2 regions of the Streptomyces sp. BK79 genome follow, and region 1 is predicted to be linked to the other one. Evidence: riboswitches for the same ligand, from Rfam matches in the RefSeq annotation. Region 1 holds a riboswitch; the other holds the start of a gene.
The links. Region 1 has a riboswitch for cobalamin ahead of ACFIF2_RS28055 ((2Fe-2S) ferredoxin domain-containing protein). Riboswitches for the same ligand answer to the same signal wherever they lie in the genome.
Positions count from the first base shown of each region.

Region 1 (5,237 bases):
GTACGGTTCAGCTGAGCGGTGGCCCCGGTTCCGGGTTGGGCACTGGCTCCGGCCCCGGCGGGACCGGCGACGGGGAGGGCCCGGGCGGTCCCGGATGCGGGGGCGGCGGGGTCGGCTGGGGGCCGGGACCCGGAGGCTGGGGCGTCGGCTCCGGGCCGGGGCCCGGGGGCGGAGGCGTCGGTTGCGGGCCGGGCCCGGGGGGCGGAGGCGGTGGGGTCGGCTCCGGGCCGGGGCCCGGGGTCGGCACCGGGTCAGGGTGCGGCTGCGGCTCCGGGTCGGGTCCGGGAGTGGGTCCCGGGGTGGGCCCGGGCGGGACGGGATCCGGATACGGGTTCGTCATGGCGCTGTCCTCCGGCCAGTCGGTCGACATCGGCTCTGGACTTGTCCCCCGCCTACCCGAGGTCCGCCTCCGCAGTCACTCCCCCGCACGATCGGGTGGGTCCGGGGTGGCCCGAGTGGCGCAAGCGGGATGCCCGACGAGGGTCGCCGAGGGGCCGACGACGAGCCCGGGAACCGGGGACGGCGGGCGCGGCACCGAGCACGGAGCGGGCGGGCGTCACGCGAGACGTGCCGCCGCGGCGGCGGCGGCCAGTCCCGGCGCGGGGCTGGCCAGCACGGGAACCGCGGTCCCGGCCGACTCCCGGGCCGGCGCCATGGAGGCCTGGGCCAGGACGATCACGTCGGCGTCGGTGACCGCGTCGGCCGCTTCGGCCACCCGCTTCACGTAGCCCTCGGTGTCGCCGGTCTCGAACCGCGACCAGGCGTCGTCGACCACTCGGGTCCGCACCTCGACGGGACGGCCGGCACGCCGGGCCTCCTCCTCGATCAGCGCGACCGTGGGCGCGAGGGTGCTCTCCACCGCGGCGAGGACGGCGACGCGCGGACCGGCGGCCACCGCGGCGGCCGCCATCGGCCGGTCGACGCGGAGCACCGGCACACCGGCCCCGGCGCCGGCCGCCTCGGCGACCGCGCCGATGGTGGAGCAGGTGCACAGGACGGCCCGCGCTCCTTCCGCGACGGCCCGCCGCAGCACGGCTCGGACGGCGTCCGTCACCGCCTCCGGCCCGTCGCGCCTGGCCCGGTCCAGCAGTTCGGCATCGACGTGGTGCCGCAGCTCCAGACCCGGGTGCGCCTCGTCGCGCAGGGCGTCGAAGACCGGGACGTGCATGGACGAGGTGTGCAGCAGCGCCAGCACGCACGTCTCCTTTGTCGCTATGTCGTCTTGTCGCGGTCAGTCCGGGCAGGGCGGTCCCGAACCGCTCAGAAACGCTCAGGGTGCGCCACGAGCCACTCCTTGGCCGCACGCAGCAGCTCGGGGTCGGCCGCGGGCGCCTCGTCGGGGTGGCGCTCGGCCCACTTCACGACGTACGGACACAGCGGGGCGACGACCACGCCCTCACCGCGCGCGAGGGCGTACAGCTCACGCGCCAGCGAGCCCGCGATGCCCTGGCCCTCGTGGTCCGGCTCGACGACGGTGTGCACGGGGACGAGGGCCCGTTCGGGGGCGTCCAGGACGAAGTACTCGATGCGGCCGACCACCTCGCCGGCCGCGATCGCCTCCAGGCGGCCCGCCGCCCGGTCGTCCCGGATCTCGATGTCGCTCACGGCCACGCTCCTAGTCCGCGCAGATTCGGTACGTCAGGCCGACGCGACGGCCTGCGGGCTGCGTTCCTGGTCCGAACCGGGCACCGGTTCCGACGCGTCCGCGCCCAGGGCGACGATACGGTTGCCGCCGTCCACGTGCACGACCCGCGGTCGCAGCGACCGCGCCTCGGCGTCGGTGACCTGAGCGTAGCTGATGATGATCACCAAGTCGCCGGGGTGGACGAGATGGGCTGCGGCCCCGTTGATCCCCACGACTCCGGACCCCCGCTCGCCCTCGATGACGTACGTCTCCAGGCGGGCGCCGTTGGTGATGTCCACGATGTGCACCAGCTCGCCGGGCAGCAGGTCGGCGGCGTCCAGCAGATCGGCGTCGATGGTCACCGAGCCGACGTAGTGCAGGTCGGCCTGGGTGACGGTGGCGCGGTGGATCTTCGACTTGAACATGGTACGAAACACGAAGAAACTCCCGATTCGTCTGCTCCCTGCCCGCGTCCGCGGGTCAAGGGCGTTCTTCGGAGACTACCTCGGTTCGTGTGCCCGGTCAGCCGTCCCGGGCGTTCCGGGATCCACACCACACCCGCCCCTCGACGGCTCCCCTCGCTACTCCACGCGCGGCACTCCACGCGCGGCGGCGCGGCGCCCGGGCGGGGCGCAGGTGTACAGGTCGAGGATGTCCGGCAGGGGCGCGACGCCGGGGCCGCCGGCGCGGACCCAGGCGACGATGTCCTCGGTCGCCCCGGGGTCGTTGACCAGGCCCAGCCACACCGGCCGTCCGCCGGCCGCGCGGCCCTCGGCGGAGGGCTGCACGACGATGACGTTGGCCTGGTCGCACACGTCGAGGCACGCGGAGACACGGACGGGTGCCGCCGCGCGCAGGCGCTCGGTCTGGGCGGCGTGGTCGACACCGGTCACCTTGGGGCTGCCGCAGCAGCAGTCCCGGCACACGACGATGCGGCACGGTACCGGTTCCACGGGTGGTGCGGGCATGGCGCGCCTTCCCTCTCTCCGGGGAGATCCGCCCCGGTGGTTCGCGGAGGAGGCGACCGCGTGAGTCTCCTGGCTCTCGGGTCGAGGCGCGTCCCGGCCTTCCCACCCGGCATCGGGCAGTGGCCTGTCGGGAAGCGCTCGCCGATCACAGTGGCGGGACCGCGCCGGGTTCACACCGGCTTCCTCGTCCGCCGTCGCCTTGTCGCCGGCCATCATTCCATCGCGCGGTCGTCCGCACGGCAGCGGTCCGGGCGAATGTCAGCAGACAGGTCTTCCTCGTCGGCGAGTTCGGCGACCGGGCGTCCTGCGGTCCGGTGTCCGCTCGCCCGCCGGTGGCCTCCGGACACGACCGGAACCGGTCACACTCGATCACTCGTCCTGGGGCAGGAGGACGAGCGGACGGGAAGCGATGCGGGATCGGGTGGATGTGCGGGGCCTGGTGGGCCGGTTGGGCCGGGGGCGTGGGCGGGGGGTCGCGGCGGCGGCGGTGCTGACGGCCGTTCTGTTGCTGTGCCACGGGGTGGTGCCCAACGCGGTGGGCGGGCTGGGCAGTCTGCTGGAGTCGTTCCTGCCGTGGCTCGGTGCGGTGGTCGTGGTGCTGTTCGTCCTGGCGCTGGTGCGCCGCTCGGCCCTCGCGCTGGTGGCGCTGCTCCTGCCGGTGGCCGCCTGGACGTACCTCTTCGGCGGTCTGCTGCTGCCCGCGCCGGGCCCCGGCACCGCCGACCTGGTCGTGGTGCAGCACAACGTCAGCGACGAGAACGCCGACCCGGCCGGCACGGCCCGCGCCCTCGCCGGCGCCGGGCCCGACCTCATCGCGCTCCAGGAACTGGTGCCCCCGGCACTCGACGCGTACGAGCGGACGCTCGCGCCCGACTACCCGTACCGGGCGGTCCGGGGCACGGTCGGGCTGTGGTCGAGGCATCCGCTCGCCGACGCCCGGACGCTGGACATCAGACCCCGGGGCATCACCGGGGAGTGGAGCCGCGGGCTGCGGGCCGAGGTACGCACCCCGCGCGGTGCGGTCGCCGTGTACGTCGCGCATCTGCCGTCGGTCCGCGTCGGGGCGAGCGGGTTCTCGTCGTCCCGGCGCGACGAGAGCGCCGCTCTGCTGGGGGACGCCGTCGCGGCCGAGCGGCTGAGCCGGGTGATCCTGCTGGGCGACCTCAACGGCACGGTCGACGACCGCGCGCTGGATCCGCTGACCAGCCGCCTGGACGTGGCCGAGCGGGGCGTCGCGCTGAGCTTCCCGGCGGGCTTCCCGCTGGCCCGGATCGACCAGGTCATGGCCCGCTCCGCGACCGTCCGGCACCTCCGCGTCCTGCCCGCCACCGGCAGCGACCACCTCCCGGTCGCCGCCCGGATCGGACTGGGATGAACGGGGCGTACGCCGCGCCGCCGGACGGACCCGGCTCGAGGGAGCCGGAGAGCAAGCCGCTTGCGGGGCTTGCGTTAGCCTTTCGTGTGTGACGCGACGACTTGCTCAGGTGGCGAAGAAGGTTGGGGTCAGCGAGGCCACGGTCAGCCGGGTCCTCAACGGCAAGCCGGGGGTTTCCGAGGCGACCCGCCAGTCCGTCCTGAGCGCGCTGGACGTCCTGGGATACGAGCGGCCGACGCAGTTGCGGGGCGAGCGGGCGCGGCTGGTGGGGCTGGTGCTGCCCGAGCTGCAGAACCCGATCTTCCCGGCGTTCGCCGAGGTCATCGGCGGCGCGCTGGCCCAGCAGGGGCTGACGCCGGTGCTGTGCACCCAGACCAAGGGCGGCGTCTCCGAGGCCGACTACGTCGAGTTGCTGCTCCAGCAGCAGGTGTCGGGGGTGGTGTTCGCCGGCGGGCTGTTCGCCCAGGCGGACGCCCCGCACGACCACTACCGGCTGCTGGCGGAGCGCAACATCCCGGTCGTGCTGATCAACGCGTCCATCGAGAACCTGGACTTCCCGTGCATCGCCTGCGACGACGCGGTGGCCGTCGAGCAGTCCTGGCGCCACCTGGTCTCCCTGGGGCACGAGCGGATCGGCCTGGTGCTCGGCCCCTCCGACCACATCCCCTCCCGCCGGAAGCTGGCCGCCGCCCGGGACGCGGCGAAGGCCATGGGCGTCGAGCTGTCCGGCGACTTCGTCGAGCGGTCGATGTTCTCCCTTGAGGGCGGCCAGGCGGCGGCGTCCCGTCTGCTGGAGCGCGGGGTCACCGGCATCATCTGCGCCAGCGACCCCCTCGCCCTCGGCGCCGTACGCGCCGCCCGCAGGCGAGGACTCGCCGTACCCCGGGACGTCTCCGTCGTCGGCTACGACGACTCCGCCTTCATGACCTGCACCGAACCCCCGCTCACCACCGTCCGCCAGCCCATCGAGGCCATGGGACGCGCCGCCGTCGACCTCCTCTGCGCCCAGATCCAGGGCACCGAAGTCCCCCACGGCGAGCTGCTCTTCGAACCGGAACTCGTCGTCCGCGGCTCCACCGCCCAGGCGTCCGCCGGCTGACAGGACGTGCGCGCCCGGGACGCCGGGCGCCCGGGGACCGCACATTTCTTGCGGGAAATGACCGCGTTTTGCGGCTCCCCGACACAGCTCATGAAAGCCCCTGGTCCGGGGCGCCCTTTAGGACTCCCCCCGTCCTCAGCGGCACCACCCGCGTCCGGCCGCGGGCATGCC
Region 1 is NZ_JBHVOC010000024.1:166,705-171,941, reverse strand. Features, by position in the region: gene ACFIF2_RS28070 (aspartate/glutamate racemase family protein) at 557-1,195, opposite strand; gene ACFIF2_RS28065 (GNAT family N-acetyltransferase) at 1,261-1,605, opposite strand; gene panD (aspartate 1-decarboxylase) at 1,639-2,061, opposite strand; gene ACFIF2_RS28055 ((2Fe-2S) ferredoxin domain-containing protein) at 2,206-2,592, opposite strand; cobalamin riboswitch at 2,655-2,780, opposite strand; gene ACFIF2_RS28050 (endonuclease/exonuclease/phosphatase family protein) at 3,002-3,967, shown strand; gene ACFIF2_RS28045 (LacI family DNA-binding transcriptional regulator) at 4,056-5,066, shown strand.

Region 2 (5,237 bases), on a different contig from region 1:
CGAGGTAGGGGGTGCGGGCGGCGGCCATGTCGATCAGGCCGCGCTGCGGGATCTCCCAGGCGGTGCGGTACAGCGCGCGGACGTCCTCGGGGATCCAGGAGAAGCCCTGCACCGAGCCGCCCGCCTCGCGCAGCGCCTCGCGGGTGCGGGCGTCCCACACGCCGAGCCGCTTGAGGTCGTCCACCAGGTACGAGTTGACCTGGAGGAACTCGCCGGACAGGGTCTCGCGCTTGAACAGGTTCGACACCTGCGGCTCGATGCACTCGTACACGCCCGCGATGGAGGCGATGGTCGCCGTCGGGGCGATCGCGAGGAGCAGGGAGTTGCGCAGGCCGGTGGTGGCGACGCGCTCGCGCAGGGCGGCCCAGCGCTCCGGCCAGGTGTGCTCGACGCCGTAGTGGTCGGGGTGCAGCACACCCCGGGCGGTACGGGTCTTGTCCCAGGCCGGCAGCGGGCCGTTGCGCTCGGCGAGGTCGGCGGAGGTCTCGTACGCGGCGAGCATGATCCGCTCGGCGATACGGGTGGAGAGGGCCTTGGCCTCGGGTGAGTCGAAGGGCAGGCGGAGCCGGAAGAAGACGTCCTGGAGGCCCATCGCGCCCAGGCCCACCGGCCGCCAGCGGGCGTTGGAGCGGCCCGCCTGCCCGGTCGGGTAGAAGTTGATGTCGACGACCCGGTCCAGGAAGGTGACGGCGGTGCGGACGGTGGCGTCCAGCCGCTCCCAGTCCATGTCGCCGGCCGCGTGGTCCACGAACGCGCCGAGGTTGACCGAGCCCAGGTTGCAGACCGCCGTCTCGCCGTCGTCCGTGACCTCCAGGATCTCCGTGCAGAGGTTGGAGGAGTGGACGACGTGGCCGGGTTCCGCGGTCTGGTTGGCGGTGCGGTTGGCGGTGTCCTTGAAGGTCATCCAGCCGTTGCCGGTCTGCGCGAGGGTGCGCATCATACGGCCGTACAGCTCACGGGCGGGCAGCGTCCTGCGGGCCAGCCCCGCCGCCTCCGCCGCGCGGTACGCCGCGTCGAACTCCTCGCCCCACAGGTCGACCAGCTCGGGCACGTCGGAGGGGGAGAACAGCGACCACGGCCCGTCGGCGTCCACCCGGCGCATGAACTCGTCCGGGATCCAGTGCGCCAGGTTCAGGTTGTGCGTGCGGCGGGCGTCCTCGCCGGTGTTGTCGCGCAGCTCCAGGAACTCCTCGACGTCCGCGTGCCAGGTCTCCAGGTAGACCGCCGCCGCGCCCTTGCGCCGGCCGCCCTGGTTCACGGCGGCGACCGAGGCGTCGAGCGTCTTCAGGAACGGGACGATGCCGTTGGAGTGCCCGTTGGTGCCGCGGATCAGCGAACCCCGGGCGCGGACGCGGGAGTAGGCGATGCCGATGCCGCCGGCGTGCTTGGAGAGGTTGGCGACCTGGTGGTAGCGGTCGTAGATGGAGTCCAGCTCGTCCTTCGGGGAGTCCAGGAGGTAGCAGGACGACATCTGGGCGTGCCGGGTGCCGGAGTTGAAGAGGGTGGGGGAGGAGGGCAGGTAGTCGAGGCGGCTCATCAGCCCGTACAGGGCGGCGACCTCGTCGGCGGACCTGGTGCTGTCGTCCTCGGCGAGACCGGCGGCCACGCGCAGCATGAAGTACTGGGGGGTCTCGACGACCTTGCGGGTGATCGGGTGGCGCAGCAGGTAGCGGCTGTACACCGTGCGCAGGCCGAAGTAGCCGAAGCGGTCGTCGGCGGCCGGGTCGGTCAGCGCGTCGAGGCGGTCCGCGTGCAGCCGGACGAACGCGGCGGTGCGGTCGGCGATCAGGCCCTCGCGGTGGCCGGCGGCGACCGACCCGGTGAAGGAGGTGACGCCCTGGGAGGCGGCCTCGGCGCGGATGGCGAGGGTCAGCAGCCGGGCGGCCAGCCGGGAGTAGACCGGGTCCTCGGAGATCAGGCCGGCCGCCGCCTCGGTGGCGAGTTCGCGCAGCTCGGCCTCGTCCGCGCGGGCGGACCGGCCGCGCAGCGCGGCGGCGGCGACCCGGCCGGGGTCGGCGTCGGGGAGGTCGGCGGTCAGCCCGGTCAGGGTCCGCAGCAGGGCGGCACCGGGCCCGTCGGACTCCTCGGCCACCGGGGTCGCTGAAGCGGTGGTCGACAACGGGGCCGCTGAAGCCGGGTCGGCTGGCGCGATGGTCACGTGGGGCACTCCCTCGCTCGGCACGGGACCTGGCGGAGGGCAGGGGGCAGCTCACGAGCGCACGCGGCGTCGCGTCCACCGGCCCACTCCACGAGGCCCGGACGTCATGGCACCCGGACCGGGACGGCCGGGCGCACTGTCGGCAGGTCCTCGGACTCAAGCCCGTGCGTAGACACGTGAAGACGCGAACACGCACAAGTACACCGTTGCGGGACAGTTCCGGATTCGCACCGGATTCCCCTGCGGCGACAGCGAGCACGAGCATACATCTTGTGCCGGGCCCGGCGACCACCCCCAGATGTTGTGTCCCGATGTCCGCGGGCACGACAACGGGCCGCCGGATCCTCCGACGGCCCGCCGTGTGTCAGGGGTCAGTGCGAGGTGCCCGCCGTGGCCGGCGGCAGCTCCACCTCGACACCCGGGTCGCCCGCGTCCGCCGTGTAGTCGCCGGGCTTGGTCTCGTCGACGCCGTCGGGGGCCTTGGCCGCCCGCAGGACGAAGGTCAGGACCACGGTGACCAGGACGTTCAGCACGAAGGCGGTGAGACCGATGTAGCCGATCTCGCCGATGCCGGGGATCTCGTCGGAGGAGCCGCCGAAGTGCTTCTGCGTCGGTGAGGCCACCCCGTACGCGGCGACCGTGCCGTACACCATGCCGACCGCCCAGCCGCCGAGCAGCGCCCAGCGGTGGAACCAGCGGGTGAACAGGCCGCCGACCAGGGCCGGGAAGGTCTGCAGGATCCAGATGCCGCCGAGCAGCTGGAAGTTGATCGCGACCGTCTTGTCCATGCCCAGGACGAAGACCAGCGCGCCCACCTTCACCAGCAGCGACACCAGCTTGGAGACCTTGGTCTCCTGGGCCGGGGTGGCGTCCGGCTTGATGAAGTCCTTGTAGATGTTGCGGGTGAAGAGGTTCGCCGCCGCGATCGACATGATCGCCGCCGGGACCAGCGCGCCGATGCCGATGGCCGCGAAGGCGACGCCCGCGAACCAGTCCGGGAACATGGTCTCGAACAGCTGCGGGATCGCCAGCTGCCCGTTCTCCACCTTCACGCCCGCCGCGATCGCCATGAAGCCCAGCAGCGCCAGCAGGCCCAGCATCAGCGAGTACAGCGGCAGGATCGTGGTGTTGCGCCGGATCACCTCACGGCTGCGCGAGGACAGCGTCGCGGTGATCGAGTGCGGGTACATGAAGAGCGCGAGCGCCGAGCCGAGGGCCAGGGTGGCGTACGTCCACTGGCCGCCGTGGTCCGGCACCAGTCCGCCGTTGCCCGACTCGGTGAACTTGTCGCCCGCGGCCGCGAAGATGTCGTCGAAGCCGCCCAGTTTGATCGGGATGTAGATGATGGCCACCGCGATCACGATGTAGATCAGCGTGTCCTTCACGAAGGCGATCAGCGCGGGCGCGCGCAGCCCCGACGAGTAGGTGTACGCCGCCAGCACACCGAAGGCGATCAGCAGGGGCAGGTCCTTGATGAACCAGTTGGTGTCCTCGCCGCCGCCGACGCCCATCACGTCCAGCACGGCCTGGATGCCGACCAGTTGGAGCGCGATGTACGGCATCGTCGCCAGGATGCCGGTGACGGCGACCGCCAGCGACAGGCCCTTCGAGCCGAACCGGCCGCGCACGAAGTCCGAGGTCGTCACGTAGCCGTGCTTGTGGGAGACCGACCACAGCCGCGGCAGGAAGGTGAAGATCAGCGGGTAGACCAGGATCGTGTACGGCACCGCGAAGAAGCCGGCCGCGCCCGCCGCGTAGATCGCCGCCGGTACGGCGACGAAGGTGTACGCCGTGTACAGGTCGCCGCCCAGCAGGAACCAGGTGACCCAGGTGCCGAACGAGCGGCCGCCGAGGCCCCACTCGTCGAGGCTCTGGTCGTTCGCGGCCTTGCGCCAGCGGGCGGCCAGGAAGCCCATGGCGGTGACGAGCAGGAAGAAGAAGATGAAGACGGCGAGCGCGACGCCGTTCACGCCGTCGTTCACTTGGCCCCGCCTTCCCGGCGGGCGCGCTGGTCACGCTGCCACAGCTTGTAGGCGACCATCGTCAGCGCGGTGGAGATCAGCACCCACGCCATCTGGTACCAGTAGAAGAACGGGATGCCGATGAAGGCCGGGTCCGTCTTCGCGTACGAACCGACCCAGATCATGGCGACGAACGGCGCGAAGAGACAGACGCCGATGACGACGCGCACCGGCGTCACCACCGGCCCTCTGCTCACTGGTGGGGCTTGTGACATGAGGCGGCTCCGTCCCCTAGCTGATCACCTCGTACAGTGCGCAGGAATGTAGGTGACGGTGCCGGGAGAGCGGAAGACCTCGTCCGCATATCGGTCCCCAACCGCAACGTCGGGGCTGGTGGGGCGGGGAGCCGGTCAGTCCTGGGGCCGCTTCAGGCGGGCCACGAACTTGTAGCGGTCGCCGCGGTACACCGAGCGCACCCACTCCACCGGCTGGCCCGTCCGGTCCCGCGAGTGCCGGGAGAGCATGAGCATGGGCAGGCCGACGTCGGTGCCGAGCAGACCGGCCTCGCGCGGGGTGGCCAGGGACGTCTCGATGGTCTCCTCGGCCTCGGCGAGGTGGACGTCGTACACCTCGGCGAGCGCGGTGTAGAGGGACGTGTACTTCGCCAGGGAGCGGCGCAGCGCCGGGAAGCGCTTGGCGCTGAGGTGGGTCGTCTCGATGGCCATCGGCTCGCCGTTGGCCATGCGCAGCCGCTCGATGCGCAGCACCCGTCCGCCGGCCGTGATGTCCAGCAGCCCGGCGAGCCGGTCGTCGGCGGTGATGTACCCGATGTCCAGCAGCTGCGAGGTGGGTTCGAGGCCCTGGGCCCGCATGTCCTCCGTGTAGGAGGTGAGTTGCAGGGCCTGCGACACCTTGGGCTTGGCGACGAAGGTGCCCTTGCCCTGGATGCGTTCGAGGCGGCCCTCGACGACCAGTTCCTGGAGGGCCTGGCGGACGGTCGTGCGCGAGGTGTCGAACTCGGCGGCCAGGGTGCGTTCGGGCGGGACCGGCGTGCCCGGCGCCTGGGTCCGGGTCATGTCGAGCAGGTGCTTCTTCAGTCGGTAGTACTTGGGCACGCG
Region 2 is NZ_JBHVOC010000011.1:198,092-203,328, reverse strand. Features, by position in the region: gene ACFIF2_RS16250 (ribonucleoside-diphosphate reductase subunit alpha) at 1-2,158, opposite strand, end outside; cobalamin riboswitch at 2,282-2,440, opposite strand; gene mctP (monocarboxylate uptake permease MctP) at 2,530-4,140, opposite strand; gene ACFIF2_RS16240 (DUF3311 domain-containing protein) at 4,137-4,394, opposite strand; gene ACFIF2_RS16235 (GntR family transcriptional regulator) at 4,530-5,237, opposite strand, start outside.
Region 2: linked by a shared signal. The riboswitch ahead of ACFIF2_RS16250 (ribonucleoside-diphosphate reductase subunit alpha) and the one ahead of ACFIF2_RS28055 ((2Fe-2S) ferredoxin domain-containing protein) in region 1 are both predicted to bind cobalamin.